Regions from separate parts of the Hymenobacter swuensis DY53 genome, predicted to be linked through region 4. Evidence: riboswitches for the same ligand, from Rfam matches in the RefSeq annotation. Region 4 holds a riboswitch; each other region holds the start of a gene.
What was found. Region 4 has a riboswitch for S-adenosylmethionine ahead of metH (methionine synthase). Riboswitches for the same ligand answer to the same signal wherever they lie in the genome.

Region 1: it holds a riboswitch for S-adenosylmethionine, as region 4 does, so the genes downstream of both, HSW_RS09390 (amino acid permease) here and metH (methionine synthase) in region 4, are expected to answer to the same signal.
Region 2: it holds a riboswitch for S-adenosylmethionine, as region 4 does, so the genes downstream of both, HSW_RS19320 (O-acetylhomoserine aminocarboxypropyltransferase/cysteine synthase family protein) here and metH (methionine synthase) in region 4, are expected to answer to the same signal.
Region 3: it holds a riboswitch for S-adenosylmethionine, as region 4 does, so the genes downstream of both, HSW_RS09440 (phosphoadenylyl-sulfate reductase) here and metH (methionine synthase) in region 4, are expected to answer to the same signal.

The regions. Positions count from the first base shown of each region.
Region 1 covers NZ_CP007145.1:1,861,983-1,867,958, forward strand. Annotated here, with positions in the region: gene HSW_RS09375 (Gfo/Idh/MocA family protein) at 1-505, shown strand, start outside; gene HSW_RS09380 (EcsC family protein) at 1,029-1,769, shown strand; gene HSW_RS09385 (guided entry of tail-anchored proteins factor 1) at 1,918-2,385, opposite strand; SAM riboswitch class I at 2,691-2,783, shown strand; gene HSW_RS09390 (amino acid permease) at 3,085-4,542, shown strand; gene HSW_RS25080 (TSUP family transporter) at 4,626-5,976, opposite strand, start outside.
Region 2 covers NZ_CP007145.1:4,166,751-4,172,726, reverse strand. Annotated here, with positions in the region: gene HSW_RS19330 (homoserine dehydrogenase) at 1-182, opposite strand, end outside; gene metX (homoserine O-acetyltransferase MetX) at 172-1,209, opposite strand; gene HSW_RS19320 (O-acetylhomoserine aminocarboxypropyltransferase/cysteine synthase family protein) at 1,463-2,845, opposite strand; SAM riboswitch class I at 3,237-3,350, opposite strand; gene HSW_RS19315 (LysM peptidoglycan-binding domain-containing protein) at 3,695-3,988, opposite strand; gene HSW_RS19310 (lipocalin family protein) at 4,230-4,649, shown strand; gene HSW_RS19305 (erythromycin esterase family protein) at 4,828-5,976, shown strand, end outside.
Region 3 covers NZ_CP007145.1:1,877,433-1,883,408, forward strand. Annotated here, with positions in the region: gene HSW_RS09430 (sulfate adenylyltransferase subunit 1) at 1-903, opposite strand, end outside; gene cysD (sulfate adenylyltransferase subunit CysD) at 1,000-1,908, opposite strand; gene HSW_RS09440 (phosphoadenylyl-sulfate reductase) at 2,101-2,880, opposite strand; SAM riboswitch class I at 3,195-3,286, opposite strand; gene HSW_RS09445 (lipopolysaccharide biosynthesis protein) at 3,468-4,946, opposite strand; gene HSW_RS09450 (DUF7033 domain-containing protein) at 5,118-5,976, opposite strand, start outside.
Region 4 covers NZ_CP007145.1:4,565,812-4,571,787, reverse strand. Annotated here, with positions in the region: gene metH (methionine synthase) at 107-3,835, opposite strand; SAM riboswitch class I at 3,907-4,020, opposite strand; gene HSW_RS20915 (OmpA family protein) at 4,249-5,346, shown strand; gene HSW_RS20910 (OmpA family protein) at 5,431-5,976, shown strand, end outside.

The DNA.
Region 1 (5,976 bases), 2.2 Mb from region 4:
GTTCAGCCATTTCGTGGATTTGCTGTTCTGGGTGTTCGGCGACATCACCAACCTCGCGGCCCGCTTCCGCAACTTCAACCACGCCGGCCTCACCGAATTCGAGGACAGCGGCCTTATCACGTTTGATCTGGTACGCGGTGGCTCTGGTACCCTGCAATACAGCACCGCCGTCTGGGACCGAAACCTGGAAAGCTCCCTCACGGTGGTGGCTGAGCACGGCAGTCTGCGCCTCGGTGGTCAGTACATGGACAAAGTAGACTACTGCCACCTGCGCGACTACACCATGCCCGAACTTGCGCCCACCAACCCCGCCAACCAGTATGGCCCTTACCAGGGCTCGGCCGCCAACCACGTCCACGTTATCGACAACGTAGTGGATACTCTCCGCCAGCGCGGCCAGGCCACCACTAATGCGCTGGAGGGCCTAAAAGTGGTGGAAATGATTGAGCGGATATATGCTGTAAAAAGCCCTGAACGATTCTCTCAGATACAAGAAGCGGGTTGATAGCGCAGCCGCTGCGCTGGCATGAGTGGCTGATACTGGGTGCCTACGCCTCGCTTGTGGCTTGGCCGGCAGTTCCGGTCAGGCTGCTGGCTAAATCCTCGACGCTTACACCCGGCGCTCAGGAAGCAATGGGGTTGTTCCTGGCAGGATTTACGGTAAGGTTAGCCATGCTGACATTCTCACCGGGCACACGGTATCGGAACATCTATTTTTCGGTGGCTTGGTTGGGGTTGAGCATTTGGTTGATGATAAAAAGCCACGGAATTGCCATCGAACCAGTAGCGCTGTTGCTGTTGTATCACGCGGTTCGTGGGTATTTCTGGTGGAATCATCAGCGCGAATTTGTTCCGGCCAGTGTTGGTCGGAATAAGTATTATCGGAAGTATTATCAGTTGGAAAAGCGACACGGCTCATTGGAGGATACCCGATACACTAAGTTCTGGTTCCGGGTGGGAATGGTGGTACTTTTCGCTTCGTGGCTGCTACCGCTACATTTCGTTTCAGATCCAACCTGTACACCGCCATGTCTCTACCGACCGACCAGCAAGCCCTGACTGAACTACGCGCCTGGCAGCGGCAGATGCAGCAGAAGCCCACGCTGCTGAACCGCGTTACGCGCCGGGTGCAGGCGCGGCTGAATGCGCTGTTGCCGGAAAAAGTGCACGTCGCCATTACTGCGGCCATTCAGAAAATGGTGCAGGGCGTGCTCTTCGGCTCCACGCACACTACCCAGCGGCCGGTGTTGGAAGGCACGCTGCAGGAGCGGGAAGAGCGGGTGCGGGCCCGTATCCGGGCGTACCGTAACACGGCGGCCCTGGAAGGTGGTGTGACCGGAGCCGGCGGCTTCCTGCTGGGCCTCGCCGATTTTCCGCTGCTGCTGGGCATCAAGCTCAAGCTGCTATTCGATATTGCGGCCCTCTATGGCCACGACGTACGCAGTTTTCCCGAGCGGCTCTACCTGCTGCACATCTTTCAGCTGGCCTTCAGCAGCCAGCACACCCGCCGCGAAACCTACCAACAGCTAGCAGCATGGCCCGAAACGCAGCAAACCGTCACGGCCGAAACCTTCGACTGGCGCACCTTCCAGCAGGAGTACCGCGACTATATCGACCTGGCTAAGCTGGCCCAACTGGTGCCGGTGATTGGGGCAGCAGTGGGGGCCGTGGCCAACTATCGGCTGCTGGCGCAGCTCGGCGAAACAGCCATCATGTGCTACCGGCTGCGGTGGTTTGCCGAGGAGAATCTCTTGTCGGAAAAACCGTAGAAGCACGGCTCTTAGCATCAAGGTTTGCGAATGGTATTTAGCCAGCAAAGGTTCAACCATTCAATTATACGACACGAAGCATCACGTTGCTACAACCAAAAAAGCCCCGACGGAAACGCCGGGGCTTTTTGCACGATGGGAGAGAGAGTTAGCTTTTACCTTGTTTTGCACCCGGCTTCATGCCTTGCCGGTGAGCTTTGTGCTTGGCCATTTTATCTGCCTGCAGCTGCGCGTACTTAGCATATTGGTCAGCGCTCAGGATTTGTTTGAGCTGGGCTTCGTACTGTGCTTTTTCAGCCTTCATGGCCTCGTGATGCTGCTTTTTGTCGGTGCCAGTGGAGGTTCCGGCCTGCGCCTTGTGGGCCTGCATCTGGCGGGCCCGGTCGAGGTGGAGCTGGCGAACCTGGGCCGTTTGGGCAGCTGAGAGGCCAAGCTGCTTGGTGAGGGCCTGAGCAGCGTGGTCGGCGCGCTGCTCAGGCGTTTTGGGGGCTTTGTCGCCGTGCATCTTACCTCCTTTCATGTGCTGGCCGTGGGCGGCTTTAACGGGCGTCGTCTGGGCCGAGGCAGCAGCGGCGGAAAGGGAGAAGGCAGCGAGAAGGATGAGGAGCTTTTTCATGAGGCTATGCGGAGGAAGTTGTATCGGTGAAAGCAGTGCGCCGTTGCCTGAACTGGCAAGCGGGCTGCTACAAGGGTAATTACAACTCCGGTGCCAGTTTTGACATAACTGGGCCAAAACTGGCCTTCGTGAAAATTTAAATTTTTTGATTAAACCTTCGTTTCCAGGCCGCGTCGCGGGATTTTTGACGGTGTGGAGAGGTGTATTATTGGGTGAGGCCAGCGTACCACCAGTTGCTTCCTGGTTGCGGGGGCAGCAATCTGGCTTTACCTTTGCCCCATCAATTCTTTCTAGCCAAAGGATTGTTTTTATACAGAGGCGCTGAGAGACAGGCTCGATGACGCGTCGGCAACCACCCGCAAGCTGCGGAACGGTGCCAATTCCTGACCATATAAAAACAAGTTGCCGTGCGCTTTCTGCCCTGCTTATCAGCCCGTGTTGCCGTTTCTGCCGCCGCTTTGCGCCCCTCGGGCATGGCCGCAGCCTGTTGTAGCCCGCGTTGTTGTAGCTAACCCCTAGTCCAAAGTGCGCGCGCCAGTTGGTGCCCGCCGTTTCCCGATACTGCTGCGCTGAAGTTGGTTCCGTTGCTGGTTTTCTGCCATCCGGGGCCGTGGTGGCTCCGGCAGATTCGGGCCGCTTTATCCGTTTGCTTCCCTCTTCTTTTACGACCTGTCGGGCCGATGTCCGACGCACCTAATTATGCTCAGAAAATCACTGGAACTGCTGCGGCAGGAGGCGGCCGAAACCGGCGCCGGAACGCTTAAACGAAGTCTGAACGGCTTCAACCTCATCACCATCGGCATCGGCGTGATTATCGGAGCAGGCTTGTTCTCGCTCACCGGTATTGCCGCCGCCAACAACGCCGGTCCGGCCGTGACGCTCTCGTTTGTGGTGGCGGCAGTGGGCTGCGCTTTTTCGGCGCTGTGCTACGCCGAGTTTGCCTCCATGGTGCCCGTGGCCGGCTCGGCCTACACCTATGCCTACGCTACCATGGGCGAACTGTTTGCCTGGATTATCGGCTGGGATTTGGTGCTCGAATACTCGGTGGGCGCGGCCACCGTGGCCATCAGCTGGTCGCAGTACCTGCTCAAATTCCTGAGCAAATACGGCATCATTGTGCCGCCGCAGCTGGTGATGTCGCCGTTTGAAACAGCTACGCTGGCCGACGGCAGTATTGTGCACGGCTTCGTCAACATTCCAGCTATGTTGATCGTGTTGGCCATCACCCTGATTATCATTCGCGGTACGTCGGGTTCGGCGTGGTTTAACGCGCTGGTGGTTACACTGAAGGTGTCGGTGGTGCTAGTGTTCATTGCGTTAGGCTGGCAGTACATCGACCCGGCCAATTACCAACCCTACATTCCGCAGAACACCGGCACCTTTGGCGAGTTCGGCTGGAGCGGGATTCTGCGCGGGGCGGGCGTGGTGTTCTTCGTGTTCATCGGCTTCGACATTGTGGCCACCATGGCCCAGGAAACCAAGAATCCGCAGCGTAACATGCCCATTGGCATCATTGGCTCGCTCGTTATCTGCACTATTCTGTTCGTGCTCTTCGGGCACGTGATGACCGGCTTGGCCAACTACACCGAGTTCAAGAACAGCGCCGCGCCGGTGGCTATTGCCATCGAGAAAACGCCCTACGCCTGGCTGTCGTCGGCCGTAATTCTGGCCATCATCATCGGCTACACTTCCGTGATTCTGGTGGACTTGCTGGGCCAGAGCCGGGTGTTTTTCAGCATGGCAAAAGACGGCCTGCTGCCCCCGGTTTTTGCGCGCATTCACGAGCGGTTCCGCACGCCGCTGCAGTCGAATCTGCTGCTGGGGCTGTTCATTGCGCTGTTTGCCGGCTTCGTGCCGATTTCGGTGGTAGGTGAGATGACAAGCATCGGCACACTGCTGGCCTTCGTGATGGTGTGCGTGGGCATCCTGATCATGCGCAAGCGGGAGCCGGATGCGCCGCGCGGTTTTCGTACGCCTTTCGTGCCGCTGGTACCCATCCTCGGCATCCTGACCTGCGTGGTGATGATGCTGGCGCTGCCTTGGGAAACGTGGTTGCGGCTGGCGGTGTGGCTGGCTATCGGCCTGGCCATCTACTTCGGCTACGGCCGCAAGCACAGCAAACTGGGGCAGAATAATGCGGCGCAACAAGCTGCGTAAGTATCATCTTCGTTGACACAAAAGAGACCTGCCACATACATATGTAGCAGGTCTCTTTTGTGTCAACGAAGTAAGCAGGATAGTTACATGAACAGCTTCCGCAGTGCCCAGAGGCTCCAGACGATGACCATCAGGCCCACGCCCACAAACATCCAGCGCACGGGCAGTCGGCCGGCGAGGCGGGCGGCCAGCGGGGAGGCCGCTACTCCGCCCAGAATCAGACCCAGGATAATCTGCCAGTGCGAGATGCCTAGGGTGGCGAAGAACGTGACGGCGCTGGCAAACGTGACGAAAAACTCCGTGACGCTCACCGAGCCGATAACGTACTGCGGCGTGCGGCCCCCGGCAATGAGTGTGCTGGTCACGAGCGGCCCCCAGCCGCCCCCACCGAACGAATCGAGGAAGCCGCCGGCCGCGGCCAGTAGCCCCAGCTTCTTGTGCTTCTTGCGCGGGCCAGGCTTGCTGAACGCCTTGCTGATGATGCGAATACCTAAGAGGAGCAGATAAGCCGCCAGCAACGGCTTCACGTAGCCGGCATACGTTTCCCCGAATTTCGACAGCAGATACGCACCCGCAATGGCCCCCAGCACGCCCGGAATCAGGAGGGCCTTGAACAGGCGCTTGTTCACGTTGCCGAAGCGGTAATGGTGGTAGCCGGAGGCCCCGCTGGCAAACATTTCGGCGGTGTGGATGCTGGCACTCACGGCGGCGGGCGCAATGTTCAGGCTCATCAGACTAATGGCTGTGACCACGCCGTAGCCCATGCCCAGCAGCCCGTCAATGAGCTGCGCGCCGAAGCCGATAGCCACGAACAGCCAGAAGGTTTCGGCGTGGGTGGCTGCGCCCCACACCTGCGGCCAGGTGAAGTAGTAGCTCAGAATATTGAACACCAGCATAGCCGCAAAGGCCAGCAGCGCCCCGGTAGCAATTTTGCGCCACCGAGCCGCGGCGGGTGATTCGTAGGCCGGGCCGCCGGTCAGCTCGGCCGTGACGGCGTTCAGGGATTTTACCTTGAGGGCGAAGTCGCCGCCTACCTTCTCCCGAATCTGCGACATGCGTTGGAGCACGTCGTGCAGCTCGTCGGGAAGGGTGTGAGTGAGCATTTCGCGCAGGCGTTTGGCAATGGTGGGCGACTTGCCGTTGGTGCTGATGGCGATTTTCAGGTCGCCCTTCTGCACAATGGAGCCCAGGTAGAAGTCGCAGGCAGCGGGCGTGTCGGCCACGTTGCAGAGCAGGCGCTGGCGCGTGGCGTCAGCCTTGATCTGCAGGTTGAGGGCTTTGTCGTCGGTGGCCACAATCACCAGGTCGTGGCCGACGAGGTGGGTGAGGTCGTAGGGCTGTTCGCGCAGCTGCACGGCGGGGTGGCGAGCCGCCAGGGCCCGCAACTCGGCCCCAAACCAGGTGGCCACCACCGTTACGGCAGCGTTGGGGCTG
Region 2 (5,976 bases), 400 kb from region 4:
CGCACTTTGCCCGGCGTTTTTACGACAATGCGGCCGATGGTGAAACCTGCCTCGGGGCGTTGTTGCAGAATATCGTACAAGCCCTGACCCACGCAGCCGAAGCCGATCAGGCCCACGCGCCACGGCTGGGCCGCCGAAACGGAAACGGTAGATACAGGAGCAGTGGCAGTGTTAGTGGACATACGTCTGGACGTAGAATCGTTCGAGGAAGTGGGTGATTTGGGCGGTTTCAATCAGAAACCCATCGTGGCCGTACCGGGAATCCATTTCGGCGTACATAGCCCCCCGGATGTAGCGGGCCAGCAACTGTTGCTCCGAAGGCGGAAACAGCACGTCAGAGGTAATGCCGAGCACCAGCGTGCGGGCCCGAATGCGGCCCAGGGCCGCCTGCACGCCGCCCCGCCCCCGACCAACGTGGTGCGTATCCATAGCCCGCGACAGAGTTACGTAGCTATAGGCATTGAAGCGGGCTACCAGCTTATCACCTTGATACCGCTGGTAGGAGCTGGCCAGGAAATCGTCGAGCTTTTCGTCGTCGACATCGGTTTGGGTCTGGCCGTAGGCATCGTGGCTGCGGTAGCTGAGCAAAGCCACCGCCCGGGCCGCCCGTAAGCCGGCCGCCCCGCCAGCCGGCGTGGCTTCGTGGTAAGTAGCATCGGCGAAGATGGCCAGCCGCTGCGCTTCATTGAAGGCAATGCCCCACGCCGAGTGCCGGGCGCTGGTAGCTAGCAGTACCAGATTGTCAAATAGTTCCGGCCGCTGCACAGCCCATTCCACGGCCTGCTGTCCGCCCAGGGACCCGCCGAGCAGCGTATGCACCCGGCCCAGAGCCAGATGTTCCCGTAGGGCCTCATGCACCGCCACCATATCCCGGATGGTTACCAACGGGAAATGCTGAAAAGTGGCCTCACCCGTTGCCGGATCAGGCGTAAGCGGGCCGGTAGTGCCGTAGCAGGAGCCAAGCACATTGGCACATACAATAAACCAGTCCTGTGGATCGAAGTGACAGCCTGACCCTACCAGCCCGGGCCACCAGTCTAGCACGTCGGAGTTGGCAGTGAGGGCATGGCACACCCACACCACATTGTCGCGGGAGGAGTTGAGGCGGCCGTAAGTGTGGTACGTCACCTCTACCCGAGGCAACACGGCTCCGTTTTCCAGCCGCAGCGGCCGGGGCAAACGAAACACATGGGATTCTGCGGAAGGCATTGGGGGAGAATTATGAGTGATGAATTAGGAGAGTTGAGTGATGAATGATGAAATGGGGCTTTGCGTGGATGGGTTGGGCTGCCAATTCATCATTCATCACTCATAATTCAACTCTCAGAAAAAGGTGCGGGCGACTTGATTCCGGGGCTTCCTCTCTCACGAAAAGCTCCGGCGTACGCCCGCCGCCACATGCTGGAAGGTGCTAGCCTGGCCGCTCTCTCACCTGCGGCCGGACGATAACCCCTCTCAAGTTTTACACTTCCAGCGGTGCAGCGTGTTCAGTTTCGGGTTCGGGCAGTAGGGTGCCTTCGGCAGTATTGGGCGTGGCGGCGTTGCGCACCGCATCGAAAGCCTGCTGCAAATCGGCGCGGATATCGTCAAAGTGCTCAATACCTACCGACAGACGCAGCAGCGTGGGCAGTACGCCGGCCGCGCGCTGCTCTTCATCGGAAAGCTGCTGGTGGGTAGTAGCCGAGGGCTGGATAATGAGCGTCTTGGCGTCGCCCACGTTGGCCAAGTGGCTCACGAGTTTCAGGTTGTCGATGAATTGGGTGGCGGTTTCCTTGCTGCCTTTGATGGCGAAGGTGAGCACGCCGCCGTAGCCGCGCTTCAGATATTTCTGGGCCAGCTTGTGGTAGGGGCTGCTGGGCAGGCCGGGGTAGTTGACAGCTTCCACCTGCGGATGCTGCTCCAGCCAGGTAGCCACCCGCAACGCATTTTCCACGGTACGCTCTACCCGCAGGCTCAGTGTTTCGAGGCCCTGCAGCAGCAGGAAGGAGTTGAACGGGCTCTGCGAAGGACCGAAGTCCCGCAAGCCTTCTACCCGGGCCCGGATGATGAAGGCAATGTTGCCGAACGGGCCGTTCTTGCCGAACACATCGTTGAAAATCAGCCCATGGTAGCCGTCGGATGGCTCCGTGAACTGCGGGAACTTGCCGTTGCCGAAGTCGTAGGTGCCGCCGTCCACAATCACGCCGCCCACGCTGGTGCCGTGGCCTCCAATCCACTTCGTAGCCGATTCCACCACGATGCTGGCGCCGTGCTCCAGGGGCCGGAACAGGTAGCCACCCGCCCCGAAGGTATTATCCACGATAAGCGGCAAGTCGTGCTTGTTGGCAATGGCGGCAATGGCCTCGAAATCCGGAATGCTGAAGCTGGGATTACCAATGGTTTCTAGGTAGATGGCCTTAGTCTTCTCGTCGATCAGGGCTTCAAACTTGGAGGGCTGGTCCCCGTCGGCAAAGCGCACCTCAATGCCCAGGCGCTTGAAGGCCACCTTGAACTGGTTATAGGTGCCGCCGTACAGGTGCGTGGTGCTCACGAAGTTGTCGCCGGCCTGCAGGATGTTGTTGAGGGCAATGAACTGGGCCGCCTGCCCCGACGATACCGCTAAAGCCGCTACGCCGCCTTCCAGGGCCGCCACGCGCTGCTCAAATACGTCGGTGGTAGGGTTCATTAGGCGGGTGTAGATATTGCCGAACTCCTTCAGGGCAAACAGGTTAGCGCCGTGCTCGGCGTTCTTGAACACGTAGCTGGTGGTCTGATGAATCGGCACGGCGCGGGAGCCGGTTATGGGGTCAGGCTGCTGGCCGGCGTGGAGTTGGAGCGTCTCGAAGTGGAAGTTCTGCGTGGACATGATGAGGCTGATTTAGAAGGCGTTGGGATATCGGAAGAAGGAGCGCAAACCGCTGGAAAAAGCCTGCCTGAGTGAGGCAGGAATCACATCAAAACCACCGAAAAATGCTGGATGCAAGGCGGTTAGAATGCGGTGGGGCTGCCGGGTGCCGGAAGTCGGCACCACCGGTCAGAGCCGGGATAAAAAAAGGAGGAGGGGAGGCTGCGTAGCCGGACTCAGGCTAGCAACAGCAACAACACGCGCTGCAACAGCCACGCATTCGCATTCGGTAGGTGGCCAGAGCGGCAACTGGGGAAACGCGGAAACCCCACGGCGAAGCGGCAGACCCGAAGGTAGCCGGAGCGGTGGGGACGAACTGGGCGAAAGTGGGGGCGTTGTGCATGGTACTCCTGGGTTATATGCCCCGCCGCCAAATGGCTGGTCGGGTAGGAATTGGCACCTTTCGCGCGGTCGAAGGTTGCCAGTGGGTCAGGGAGCCTATTCTCTCGCCACTTCTGTATAAATCCTATGAAAACTTCCTCGTCGCTAACGAAGGAGTACCGGGTTGGTGTTGCAAAGGTAGCAGCGTATTTTTGAGATATGCAAGCTGCATGAAAAATATTTATTCCCGGCTGGCCCTTTGTTAGCCGGGCGAACTGTTGATTGTATAGGATTGATAGAGAAACAATTGTCAGGTGCGTTGTACTTGTAGTGGCCCGTTTGCTGCGAAGTAGAAAGTAAACAGGCGGGTTATCAGCCCTTACTTACTCGTGTATCAGGCGACTAAAAACTACTGTCTTCAACCTTATATAAACAGCAAAAAGGCCGCCTTTGTAAGGCTGCCTTTTTGAATATTACCAAGAAGTTGATCTAGCTTACAGCTTTGGGTAGCGTAAGTACCTGGCCTACCTCAATTTTGTCGGGGTCAGAGCCGATAATGGCTTTGTTGGCTTCGTAAATCTGGTGCCATTTGGAGCCGTCGCCGTAATGGTTGCGAGCAATTTTGGAAAGGGAATCACCGCTTACTACCGTGTAGGTTTCACCGGCGGCGGCTGTTTTATCAGCGTTGCCGAAGAAATCCGTGGCACCACCGGCAGCCGGTTTTGCGGCGGGTTCAACCGGTTTTTTTTCGCCTTCGTTGGAGAGAAAATCGAACAGTCCCATAAGATGTAGATGCGTTAAGAGGAAAAGAGGGGAAAGAAGTGACGGACTGCAGCAGGGCGGGGGCGTCAGGGTGTCTTACGCCGTGGTAAGCAATTGGTTGTACAACCCATCGATTCTGTACGGTTGAGGTTTGAAAGCAGCGAACATCTTATTGGCTGACCCCGTAAGAGGCGCTGTAATGGCCCTGAAAATGGGTTGTGCCTTACCCTGCTACTTTCTTCACCTTACTTCTTTCTCCCCCATGAAAACCCTGACCTCCCCTTTCCGCCTTCTGGCCAGCCTGCTTGTCTTATTGGTGCTCTTCACTGCTGCTTCCTGCGGTAGCAAAGAAGGCAAAGTAGAAGGTGTAAATATGCTGTATGGTGCTACCAGCAAAGTGTGGAAAACCGATAAAGAGCTAAGTGCCACCGGCGACAAAGTAAAGCAAACCGATGCTCAGGAAGACGAGCGGATTACCTTCTTTGCCAACGGCCAGTACAACATGACTTCGCCCGCTGGCGCGGTAAATGGTAAATACGACTTCAACCAGGCCGGCAAAACCATTACGATGACGCCCGACGGTGCTGCCCAAAGCAACACGTTTACTGTAGTAACGCTCACTGATGATAAGCTCACGCTAAAGAGCGACGCTGGTGCTGAACTGCGCCTGGAAAAAGAATAAGCGGCGTCAAGCTGCCCGATCTTTCACAAGAATCGCCCTGTTGCATTTGCGGCAGGGCGATTTTTTGTACCATAAATCCTGGTGGAAAGAAGTGGGGGCTACTCCTGTGACAGGGCCAGAATGCCGCAAAAGGTTATAGCTTGCCAGCCGGTCTATCTCTTCTCTTTATCTTATTCGCATGTTCGTGCCTATCCGCCAATTGGCGCTGCTCAGCATACTGCTTTTGCTCAGCAGCTCCGTCCGCACGCTGGCTCAGTCTGCCCCGGCTACTACTACCCAAGCTCTGCCTGTGCATGCAGTGCGTACGATTGATCCGGCTGATACCAATTTCTCAGATTTGGACTTCCTCCGCCAGGAAATTGGCGGTGCGCGGGTGGTAATGCTCGGCGAGCCGACGCATGGCGTCGGGACGGTTACGCAGGCGAAAATCAGGCTGATACGATTTCTGCAGGAGCGGATGGGTTTTACTACTGTGGCGTTTGAAAGCGGCTTCTACGCACTGGACCGCGCCGAGCGCGAAGTTCAGACGGGCGCGCCGGCCTCGACTGCTACTATGGCTTCGGTATATCCGGTCTGGACGGAAACGGAGGAGTTTCAGGCCCTGCTGCCGCTGCTGGGAAAGAATGGGCTGCGTGTAGCCGGTTTTGACTCGCAGATTGGGTGGGGTAATGATGAGATGCTGGAGGAGCTGGAAAACTTCCTGAAGCCTGAAAAAGGAGCAGATGGCATTGCCTACGATTATCTGGACGAATGCCTGAGTATGATGGGGGAACAAAACATATTTCCGCCTTCTCATCAGATTGTGCTGTTTAACATGCAGCTGGGTAAAGTCCGTAAGATACTGGAAAGGATAGGGGCTGGCCCCGATGCCAAACGGCGGGAGCGGGCCGCGTTCTGGCTACAGCATATACGCAGCGTACAGGCGCTGGCGCACGATTACACTACCAACGACCCCGCCGCTAAGGATTCCGCCGACTTTAAAGCTGCTGACAGCAATGCCCGCGACGCGCAGATGGCCGACAACCTGCTGTGGTATCTGCGCCAGCACCCTCAGGAAAAGGTACTGTGTTGGGGTGCCATCGGGCATTTGTCGGGCAAGGTGAGTAGTCTGGAAAACGCTGAACTGAAGCAGTTCAAACCGATGGGCCAGATCGTGAAAGCGGCTTTGGGTGAGGACGCGGTATACGTACTCAGTACACTGGCCGGTAGCGGCGCCCATGGCTTCGGTTACTGGGGCAGGCACCAGACTGTCCCGCTGCCTGCCCCGGGCACGTTGGAAGCCAATCTGCTGGCCCAGGGGCAAGAGTACAGTTTCGTCAGCCTGAAG
Region 3 (5,976 bases), 2.2 Mb from region 4:
GGCGAGCACCAACGCATCGCCGCGGCTCACGTCCACGTCGTCGCGCAGGCGCATGACTACGGCCTGGGGGGCGGTGGCCGTTTCCACCTCCTGCTGATTCACCTCAATAGCCTCAATTTCCGATTCCAGGCCCGAGGGCAGCACCCGCACGCGCTGGCCGCGGTGGTAGCTGCCGCTCAAAATCTGGCCGGCATAGCCGCGGTAGTCGGGCAGCTCGGGCGTCTGGGGGCGAATGACGTACTGCACTTGAAAGCGCGGGGCAGCGGCGGTTTCTACGGCGCCGGGCACGGTTTCCAAGTGTTCGAGCAGGCTGGGACCGGTGTACCAGGGCAGGTGCTGGCTGGGCTTCACCACGTTGTCGCCTTGCAAAGCACTCAGCGGAATGGCCGTGGCGGCGGGCAGGTGGAAGTGGTTGGTGAGCTCGGCGTAGTCGGTGGCAATGCGGGCAAACACGGCCTCCTCGTAGTTCACTAGGTCCATCTTGTTCACAGCCAGCACAAAGTGCCGGATGCCCAGCAGCGCGGCAATGAGGGTGTGGCGGCGGGTTTGCTCAATCACGCCCTGGCGCGCATCCACCAGCACAATGGCCAGGTCGGCATTGCTGGCCCCAGTCACCATGTTGCGGGTGTATTGCACGTGGCCGGGCGCGTCGGTGATGATGAATTTGCGGCGCGGGGTGGTGAAGTACTTGTATGCCACGTCGATGGTGATGCCCTGTTCCCGTTCGGCGCGCAGCCCGTCGGTCAGCAACGCCAAGTCAACCACGCCGCCCGAGGCCTGCCGCTTCTCCAGCGCCGCCAGCACGTCCAGCGACACGGATTCGGAGTCGTACAGCAGCCGCCCGATCAGAGTGCTTTTACCGTCGTCCACGCTGCCGCAGGTAATAAATCGAAGTAAGTCCATGTTAGTGAAATTGTGAGGTTGTGAAATTGTGAATTGCTGTGCTGATGGGGTGAAGCGTGAGGATTTTCACGACTTCACCTATCACAACTTCACCACTTAAAAGTATCCGTTGCGCTTGCGGTCTTCCATGCCGGCTTCGGAGATGTTGTCGTCGAGGCGGGTGGCGCCCCGCTCGCTCACTTTGGCCAGCAGCAGGTCCTGGATGATGTCCTCCACGGTAGCCGCGTCGCTTTCCACGGCGGCGGTGCAGGTGGAGTCGCCCACAGTGCGGAAGCGCACCTGCCGGGTCACGATTTCGTCCTCTTCATCCAGCTGCAGGTGCTCCGAGAGGCCCAGCAGCTGGCCCGAGGGCAGCACCACGCAGGTACGCTCGTGGCCGAAGTAGATATCGGGCAGCGGAATGTTTTCGCGCTGGATGTAGCGCCACACGTCCAGCTCCGTCCAGTTGGAAATAGGGAACACGCGCACGTTTTCGCCCTTCTGAATGCGGCCGTTGTAGATGTTCCAGAGCTCGGGGCGCTGGCGCTTGGGGTCCCACTGGCCAAACTCGTCGCGCACCGAGAAGATGCGCTCCTTGGCCCGGGCCTTCTCCTCGTCGCGGCGGGCCCCGCCAATGCAGGCGTCGAACTCAAACTCCTCAATTACCTCCAACAGCGTGTAAGTCTGTAGTGGGTTGCGGCTGGGGTACTTCCCGCCTGGCTCGCGCAGGCGCTGCCGCTTAATGGTGTCTTCCACCTTGCGCACGATCAGCTTTTCGCCAAGTTGTGCAGCCAGCTGGTCGCGGTACTGCAGCACTTCGGGGAAGTTGTGGCCGGTATCCACGTGCACCAGCGGGAAAGGAAAGCGGCCGGGGCGGAAGGCTTTTTCGGCCAGGCGCGTCAGCACAATAGAGTCCTTGCCGCCCGAGAACAGCAGGGCCGGCCGCTCAAACTGCCCCGCTACCTCCCGCAGGATGTGGATGGCTTCGGCTTCCAGCCGGTCGAGGTAATCGAAAGTGGTACTCATATGAAGTCTGGATTTCAGTTCTGTTTTTGTCCGTCATGCTGAGCGCAGCCGAAGCATCTCTACCGCTTCGTGTGGTTCATTAGCCCAGGGTTTAAACCCTGGGCTACGGAGCGGTTGTCGTTGGAATCAAATTGGTAGCCAGCGGTAGAGATGCTTCGACTTCGCTCAGCATGGCGTTCTTTTTTTGCCGTTCTACCCGGCTGGTACCGGCTCCACCACCGGGTCCGGTCCGTCGTGTGGGGCGGCAGTGGTGTGCAGGCCGCACTCCTTGGCCGAAAGGTCTTCCCACCACCAGCGGCCGGCCCGGAAATCCTCGCCGGGACGAATGGCGCGGGTGCAGGGGGCGCAACCGATGCTCACGAAACCCTGTTGATGCAGCGGATTCACCGGAATGCCCTCCTGCTGCACAAAGGCCAGCGCCTGCTCCCAGGTCCAATCAAACAGCGGGTGGATTTTCACGAGGTTGTGCGCTGCGTCCCACTCCAGCGGGTCCATCGTCTGCCGATTCTGGGATTGTTCGGCCCGGATGCCGGTTACCCAGGCCCCGCGGCCGGCCAGAGCTCGGTTCAAAGGCTCTACCTTGCGGATGTGGCAGCACTCTTTGCGGTTGTCCACGCTCTCGTAGAAGGAGTTAGGGCCTTTGTGCAGCAGGAGGTTTTCGAGGGCTTCACGCTGCGGGACGTACACCGCAATGGGCTGCTGGTATCTGATCAGCGTCTTGTTCCAAGTGGCGTAGGTTTCCTGGAAGTTGCGACCGGTATCGAGGGTGAACACCTCAATAGGCAGGTCGTGGACGAAAATCAGGTGACTGATTATCTGGTCTTCCAGCCCGAAAGAGGTAGAAAAAACGGCCTGACCAGGAAAGGTTTCGGCTACCAGACGGAGGCGCTCCAGGGCGGAGGCGGCCACCAGGTGAGGGCGCAGACGGTCCAGCAAGGCGTGGGCGGCCGGCGCAGCATCAGCTACAGGCATAGCAGGAAGGGGGAGGAGGAAGCGCTTTGCCGAAAGGGGCAGAGCGTTCCGGCCAGCAGATGGCCTCGACAAAAACGGACTACGCAACGGCGCAGCGCGGTTTTCAACGAAACAGAAACGGGCGTGCGACTCCTCTGGCCGACGGCACAAACGCGCGGATCAGCTCAGGAATGGGCGGCGCACAAACCAGAAAAACGGGAGCGTGCCTAGCCCTGACAACAACACATACCCATCAACCCACAACATCCATGCTGTACGGCACAGAAGGTAGCAGAAGCGGCGGTGGCGTTGAACAAGGATTTCACGGCAACTTGTTTTTATATGGTCAGGACTTGGCACCGTTTCGGAAGTTCCGCTGGTTGCCGGCGTTTCGTCGAGCCTGTCTCTCCACGCCTCTGTATAAAAACAATCCTTTTTGGGGTAAAGAATTGGTACCCCAAATGTACGAGCCAGAATTTTATACTTCCAAATTTTTCTTTTCTAAGGAAGAAATTGTGGTGGTTGGTGGCCCGCCAAAGCTAACGCCCTGTTGCTGCGGGGAGCAAGCAACCCAAGTGCTAAGGGGACGGAAGGCTACCGGAAACAGGCTAAAAGCCGAGCCGCTTTTTTAGGCTCCTGAACAGTGTTATTACCTCGGGGGCGGTGCCAGTAACCAGAATCAGGCCGCTATATACAGCAGTTATTACCGTAGACCGGAGCAGCATGGTAAGCAGTGGCGAGTCAAGCGTTGGCACCAGCCATGCCAACCCACCCGCCACAGCCGTGATGAGCAGAATCAGCGGAATTCGCCACGTAAACGGCTGCATTTTAAAGGTGTACCATACAAACCAAGTGCGGGCCAGGTTGATGCTCATCTGGGCGGCCACCGCGGCCAGGGCTGCTCCTAGTATCCCGAGGCGCGGAATCAGCACCACGTTGAGGACGATGGTAAGTAGGGCCAGGGAACTGTTAAAAATCAGGTCGAAGCGGTAACGGGGGGAGGTAATCAGGATGAGGCCGTTGACGCCGGTGATGCCATCGAACAGACGGCTGCCCAGCAGCAAGAGCACCACCACGGTGCCCTGCGCGTAGTCGGCGCGCATGAAGGAGTAGATGAAGTCCAGATTCAGCCCAATGCCCAGTGCCAGAAAGCAGCCGATGAGGGTGTTGAGACGGGTGGTGCGCCGGTAGAAATCGGCCATGCCCGGTAAGTTCTGTTGCTTCCAGTAGTCGGCTAATAAGGGGAAGGCAATCTTGTTGAGGGAACGGGCCGGAATAGCCAGGGCCGTACTAATGTTGAAGGCAATACCGTAAATACCGGCCGCCGCCAGGTTCACCTGGGCCCCTACCATCAGGTTATCAATGTACATGATGATGCTGCCGGCCAGGGAGCTCAGGAGCGTAAAGGCACCCACGCTTAGCAATTCCTGCACCGGCCGAACCGCCAGCACCGCCCGCCGGGGCCGCCAGTGCAACTCCCCAATGTGTAGCAGATAACCAGTCAGCAAGAGTACCAGCACCCCATTCACGCTCACGTACCACAGCACGTATCCGTGAAACGATAAGATGCCTTGAGCGAACAGCAGAGCCCCACCCAGGATAAGCAGCCGCAGTAGAATATCCTGCAGAAACGAGGAAAATGCCGTGTGGTAAAGCGCCTTTAGGTAGGCATCGAGGAGAGAATAAAGTAGCGTGAACAGCGCAAATACGGCGGCCCAGAGGTAATAGGGGGCCAGCACAGTGGCCTCTTTCTCATACACCGCCATCAGCACCGGCCGGCCCAGCAGGTATAGGGCCAGCACTACCACAAACCCTACTAGCGGCACCCCCACCAGAAACGGCAGAAACCCATAGTGACCGTTTTCACGGTTACGGAAGTAGGGGAAAAACCGGATGCCCACGCTGGCAAATCCAAACGCGGCTACCTGCGCAAATAGCGTCGCCACCGACGACAAGGTGTTAGTCAGCCCCAACTGCTGCGGCTCCAAGAACCGGGGCAGCACCAGCGTGGTACTCATGAACCCCAGCGCCAGCCCCAGGTAGGAAATGATGGTGTTGCGCAGACCCTGCCGCTGAACGATGCCCAAAGGGTGAAATAGTGAGGTGGTGAGGTGGTGAGTTACCGTTTTGTCATCCTGAGCTGTGCGAAGGACCTTACGACAATAGGACGTTCCAGCGTAGGTTCCCGCAGAGGGTCGTAGAGGTTTTGCGCAGAGGAATGTAGAGTCGTTCAGACGTAAAAGATTCTTCGCGTCGGCTTAGGATGATGGTGGACTCATTTGCGCGCAAATATCCTGACCGTTGACGAAGGCCGGGTTACGGCTGCGAAGGTACTCCATGATAGCACGGAACTCGCGGGGGCCATTGCGGATGTTGGCCGGATCAAAGTTGTCGTTGTGCCATAGCACCGTGCACACGCCCCCAAACCGCTCAATTTCTTGGAACATCGGCGTGAGGGACGGCAGAATTTCCTCGGGGGCCAGCTGCAGGTAGCGTGGGTGGTGCAAGGTAGCGTCCATCACGTTGAGCGGGATTTCGAGAAAGTAGCAGGCTTTATTTTGTGCGAAATCATAGGGATAGAACGGCAGGCAGTAGCTGTTGCGGAAGCCGTAGTGCTCGGCGAAGCCTAAAGTGGAATCGTACTTATAAAGCAGCGCACCAAGAATAACTGGCGTAATACGCGGTTCCCATTGCAGATAATGGAAACGAACACCGTAGGCTTTTACGCCATTGCGTAGATGTTGCAGCCGATGTTCCTCACGCTTCAAATGTGCGTGATACGGCGCGCCGATACTAACATGTAGTCCTATTTCTGAGTTGCCAATGGTGGCGGCCAGTTTCGGCCATTCCCGCCGGATATTGTAATCCGCATTAGGCGTGCCGTTGGCGGCTTTTCGATTCTCGGGCAGGAAGAAAAATGTGCTTTTGGCACCGTATTCCGCCACGGTTTGCTGCACCAGTTCTAGGTTGTCCCAGGCATCTTTCTTGGTAAAATGCCGCCATAGCATTCGGCCGAATTCTAGTGCCTTACCTTGGCTTAAAGCTGCTCTAGTGGGCTCTTTCCAGGCGCTGTAGAGGTTGTCGATGTCGTGGGTGATAAAGGTTGCCCAGGTGGCC
Region 4 (5,976 bases):
GTAGCGCGAAGCTTTTGCTTCGCGTTTCGTTGATAAGAACAGATGCCGTAGTTGCGTGACAACACTATCAGCAACGGTACGCGAAGCAAAGGCTTCGCGCTACTGGCTACCCCGCCGTTACGGGCACCGCCGCCGGCTCGTAGTTCAGGTTCGGCATCAACCAGCGCTCCAGCTCCGGCAGCGGCATGTGTTTGCGCGCGGCTATGTCCTCCACCTGGTCGCTGCCAATGCGGCCGAGGCCGAAGTAGCGGCTGTCGGGGTGGGCGTAGTAGAGGCCGCTCACGGAAGAGGCGGGGTACATGGCCAGGTTTTCGGTGAGGCGGATGCCGGTGGCGGTTTCGGCGTCGAGCAGGTTGAACAGGGTGATTTTCTCGGTGTGGTCGGGGCAGCCGGGGTAGCCGGGCGCGGGCCGCACGCCTTTGTACTTCTCCTGAATGAGGTCTTCATTCGAAAGGTTTTCGGCCGGGTCGTAGCCCCAGAACTCTTCCCGCACGCGCTGGTGCAGGCGCTCGGCAAAGGCCTCGGCAAGGCGGTCGGCCAGGGCCTTCATCAGGATGCTGCTGTAGTCATCGTGCTCAGCTTCAAACCGCTCCAGGTGCTTCTCGATACCGATACCGGCCGTTACGGCAAAGCCCCCGATGTAGTCTTGGCGGCCGGTTTCCAGCGGGGCCACGAAGTCGGAGAAAGCCAGGTTGGGCACACCCTCGGCCTTTTCGCTTTGCTGGCGCAGGGTGAAAAACTCAGTGGCAACTTCTTGGCGGGTATCGTCGGTGAACACCTGCACGGTGTCGTGGCCGACGGTGTTGGCGGGCCAGAAGCCGATGACAGCGCGGGCCGTGAGCAGCTTCTCGTCGATGATCTGCTTCAGCATCTTCTGCGCATCCTGGAAAAGCTGAGTGGCGGCCTCGCCCACATTCTCGTCGGTGAGGATGCGCGGGTAGCGGCCCTTCAGCTCCCAGGTCTGGAAGAACGGCGTCCAGTCGATGTAGGTGGCCAACTCTGCGAGGTCGTAGTCTTCCAGGGCCTTGGTACCCAGGAAGGTCGGCTTCACGATGGGCGTGGTTTTCCAGTCGGCTTTAAACCCGTTTTCGCGGGCGGCCTCGATGGTCAGGTAGTTCTTGTCGCGCTGGCGGCCGGCGTAGTCCTCACGGAGCTGGCGATACTCCTCGCGCACCGTGCGGGCATATTCCACATCGGCCGAGCCGAGCAGGGCGGCGGCTACACCCACCGAGCGGGACGCGTCGTTGACGTGCACAATGGGGCCGCTGTAGTTGGGCGCAATCTTCACGGCGGCGTGCAGGCGGGACGTGGTAGCACCGCCGATGAGCAGCGGAGTTTTCAGGGCGCGCTTTTCCATCTCCTGGGCCACGTACACCATCTCATCCAGGCTCGGCGTAATCAGGCCGCTGAGGCCGATAACGTCCACTTGCTGCTTCTGGGCTTCATCGAGGATGCGCTCCAGCGGCACCATCACGCCCAGGTCCACGATGTCGAAGTTGTTGCAGGCTAGTACCACGCCCACGATGTTCTTGCCGATGTCGTGCACGTCGCCTTTCACCGTGGCCAGCAGGATTTTACCGGCCGTCTGCCGGTCGCCGCTTTGCTTGTCGGCCAGCAGGTAAGGCTCCAGATACGCCACCGCCTTCTTCATTACGCGGGCCGACTTCACCACCTGGGGCAGGAACATCTTGCCGGCACCGAACAAGTCGCCGACCACGTTCATGCCGGCCATCAGCGGGCCTTCAATCACCTCCAGCGGGCGGCCTACCAGTTGCCGCACTTCCTCAGTATCCTGGTCGATGAATTCGGTAATGCCTTTCACCAGCGCGTGTTGCAAACGCTCCTTCACCGGCAAACTGCGCCAGGCGTCGGCCACCACTTCCACCTTGTCTTTCTGCTTCACCGTGTCGGCGAAGTCCACGAGGCGTTCGGTGGCATCGGCGCGGCGATTCAGCAGCACGTCTTCCACCAGCTCCAGCAGATCCTGGGGTACTTCATCATACACAGCCAGCTGGCTGGGGTTCACGATGCCCATGTCCAGGCCGGCGCGGATGGCGTGGTAGAGAAAGGCCGAGTGCATGGCCTCACGCACCACATCGTTGCCGCGGAACGAGAAGCTGATGTTCGAAACGCCGCCGCTGGTGAGGGCGCCGGGCAGGTTCTGCTTGATCCAGCGGACGGCCTCGATGAAGTCCAGCGCGTAGTTGCGGTGCTCCTCCATGCCGGTGCCCACCGTCAGGATGTTGGGGTCGAAGATGATGTCCTCGGCCGGGAAACCGACTTCGTTCACCAGGATATCGTAGCTGCGCTGGCAGATTTCGATGCGCTTCTCGTAGTTGTCGGCCTGGCCGTTTTCGTCAAAGGCCATGACCACCACGGCCGCGCCGTACTGGCGTACGGTGCGGGCCCGCTGCCGGAATACGTCCTCGCCCTCCTTCAACGAAATGGAGTTGACGATGCTCTTGCCCTGCACGCACTTGAGGCCGGCTTCCAGCACGCTCCACTTCGAGGAGTCAATCATGACGGGCACCCGCGAAATGTCGGGTTCCGAGGCAATCAGGTTCAGGAAGGTGGTCATGGCCTGCTCCGAGTCGAGCATGCCTTCGTCCATGTTCACGTCAATCACCTGGGCGCCGCCTTCTACCTGGTCGCGGGCCACTTGCAGGGCTTGCTCGTAGTTGCCGGTCCGGATGAGGCGGGCAAAGGCGCGGCTGCCGGTGACGTTGCACCGCTCGCCCACGTTCACGAACAGGCTGTCGGGGTACACGCCAAACGGTTCCAGACCGCTCAGACGAGTGGCTTTGGGTACCTTGGGCAGGGTGCGCGGCGCGTATTTCTCCGCCAGCCGGGCCAACTCACCGATGTGCTGGGGCGTGGTGCCACAACAGCCACCCACTACCGTCACGAGGCCGTCGGCCAAGTAGCCTTCCACCACGCCCGCAAATTCCTGGGCCGACTCATCGTAGCCGCCAAAGGCGTTGGGCAAACCGGCGTTGGGGTAGGCCGAAATGTGCACGTCGGCAATGCGGCTCAGCTCCTTGATGTACACCTTGAGCTGGTCGGCGCCGAGGGCACAGTTCAAACCCACACTCAGCAGCGGCAGGTGGCGGATGGAATTCCAGAAGGCCTCCACGGTCTGCCCGCTCAGGGTACGGCCCGAGGCGTCGGTAATCGTACCCGAAATCATGACCGGCACCACTTTGCCGCCTTCGTCGAAGAACTTCTGCACCGCGTACAAAGCGGCCTTGGCGTTGAGCGTGTCGAAGATGGTTTCGATGAGCAGCGCGTCGGAGCCGCCGTCCACGAGGCCGCGCACCTGCTCCAGGTAGGCGGTGGCCAGCTCATCGAAGGTCACGGCCCGGAAGCCGGGGCGGTTGACGTCGGGCGAGAGGCTGGCGGTGCGGTTGGTTGGCCCCACGGCCCCGGCCACGAAGCGCGGCTTGTCGGGCGTGAGGGCCGTAAAGGCATCCGCCGACTCCCGCGCTAGCCGCGCCGACTCGTAGTTCAACTCATATACCACGTGCTCCAGCGCGTAGTCGGCCTGGGCGATGGTGGTGCCGCTGAAGGTGTTGGTTTCCACCATGTCGGCCCCGGCCGCAAAGTACTCGTCGTGAATGCCCCGGATAATATCGGGCCGCGTGAGGCTGAGCAAATCGTTGTTGCCGCGCAGGGGATGCGAGTGATTGGCAAAGCGCGTACCCCGGAAATCTTCCTCCGTGAGCGTGTGGCGCTGAATCATGGTGCCCATGGCGCCGTCCAGAATCAGCACGCGCTGACGCAGGATGTCGTGAAGGGGAGACGCAGTAGGGGCGGAGGCGGTGAGGACGGTCGGCATATCGGCTCTTCTAAGGGGAATCAGCGGCAAAAAGTGCCTATCCAGAAAGAGCCGCGCCGGGAGCACGCCTGTTCTTATCTTCTTCCAGAGCCCGGAAAGGCCCTGAAACGGGAGTTAGCACCTTGTTTTATTTCAGGTTGCTAAGACGTCATCGGGCCCAATCCCTCGGTCTTTCTGGATAAGTAACACGGCGAAGATACAGCGGAATCGGCAAAAATCAATTCGGCCCGAACCGTCTGGCCTGCGTTGGTGCGCGGTGTTGCGGAAAAAAAATATATAGGTGCCGCCCGATAATTCGTTGTGGTAAAGCAGCCGCTTGGTTGAATTCCTTTTTCCTGCTTCTGAAGTTCTGCCGAATTTGCTTTCACCCGTAACTGTATCCCGCTATGCTACCAGCCCGCTACTTCCGAAACATGGCCTTTGGATGGCTACTGCTGCTCAGTGGCCTAAGTACCGCGCAGCCACGTACCAAGGGGGCAGGCCTGCGGGGGCAATACTACGAGGGCCAGAACTTCGGGAAGCTGGCCCTCAGTCGTATTGATCCGGGCATTGACTTCAACTGGACCATCGGGCCGACTGGCGACCATTTTGTGTCGCCGGGGCCGGGCGTACCGGGCGAGTGGTTCTCAGCGCGCTGGAAGGGTCACCTGTACGCCCCGGTAACGGGCGTGTACACGTTCCGGATGACGACGGACGACGGGATGCGGGTGTGGGTGGGCGGTCAGCGTATTCTGAATTCCTGGCAAAACCAAGCCGTCAGCAGCTACACGGCGCAGATTGCCCTCACGGCCGGGCGCTACTACCCCATCCGGGTAGACTATTACCAAGCCGGTCAGGATTCGCGCGCTTCACTGGCCTGGCAGCTACCGGCCACCATGGAGGAGCCGCAGCCGATTCCGGCGGCATATCTGTACGCCAGCCTGCCGGCTACGGCGGTGCCCATACCGGTAGCGGCCAGCAAACCCGAAGCTCAACCAGTCCGCCCGCAAACGGCGGGGCTACCGCCCGGCGTAACCAGTACGCCTCTTAAGCCGGCTGTAGTAGTGGGGCGGCGGCCGGTGGCTCCGGTTGCGCCCCGGCCCGTACGTCGTCCCCGCCGTACTCCGCCGCCGACAAATCCGGTGGCCCCGCCGGATACGGTGCCGCTGCCGGACTTATCGGCCCTGAGCAAAGGCGCGGCCGTAACGCTGCCTAACCTCTATTTCACCCAAAGCACCGCTGCGCTGCTGCCTTCCAGTCGTCCCACGCTCAACGCGCTGGCCCGTCGCCTGCGCGAGCAGCCGGCTATGCGGCTGGAAATAGCGGGCCACACCGATAATGTGGGCGAGGCGGCCCTGAACCTGCGCCTCTCCGAGCAGCGGGCCCGGGTGGTACGCCAGTACTTGGTGCAACAGGGCATCGACTCGGTGCGGCTGGCGGCGCGGGGCTACGGCGGCACCCGCCCGGTAGCCGACAACCGCGACCCACAGCAACGGCCCCGCAATCGTCGCGTGGAGGTGGTGGTACAGTAGCGGAAGGAAAAAGCGTAGGGTGAGTTGCGGTGTTGCAGGAAAAAGCGGGCTCCCTTCTATCTTGTAGCCCAATCTACCTGCCGCGTGACTTATTTCTATTGGAGCACCTTATTGCTGTGTGCTTCCGCCTGCCTTCCGACTACTGCCCAAACTCTGCCCGCGCACGGCTTGGCGGCTACGTATTATAACGGCGAAAACTTTGAGGAAGCCGTGGTGGAGCGCATCGATGCGCAGCTGGATTTCGAGTGGCACAGTCGGCCGCCGGCTACCGGTATCAGCAAAGAACATTTTTCGGTGTGCTGGACCGGCTTCCTGGAAGCACCGGCCACGGGCCTCTATATTCTGCACCTGACAGTGGATGATGGCGTGCGGGTGTGGATCGGCAACAGGCTGCTGCTGGAATCCTGGCGCAACCAGTACGTTACGGATGGGCAGGTGCGGGTGCGGCTGGAGGCAGGCAAAGTGTACGCGTTGCGAGTTGAGTATTACCAGAATGCGCTGGAATCGAGGCTAGTGCTGGGGTGGGAGCGGCCCGATGTGTCGATGGAAGACTTTTTCAGCGGCCGGCCCATCTTCGAACCCATTCCCACCCGCTACCTCTGGACGGCCTTGCCCGTACCTCCTTCCGAA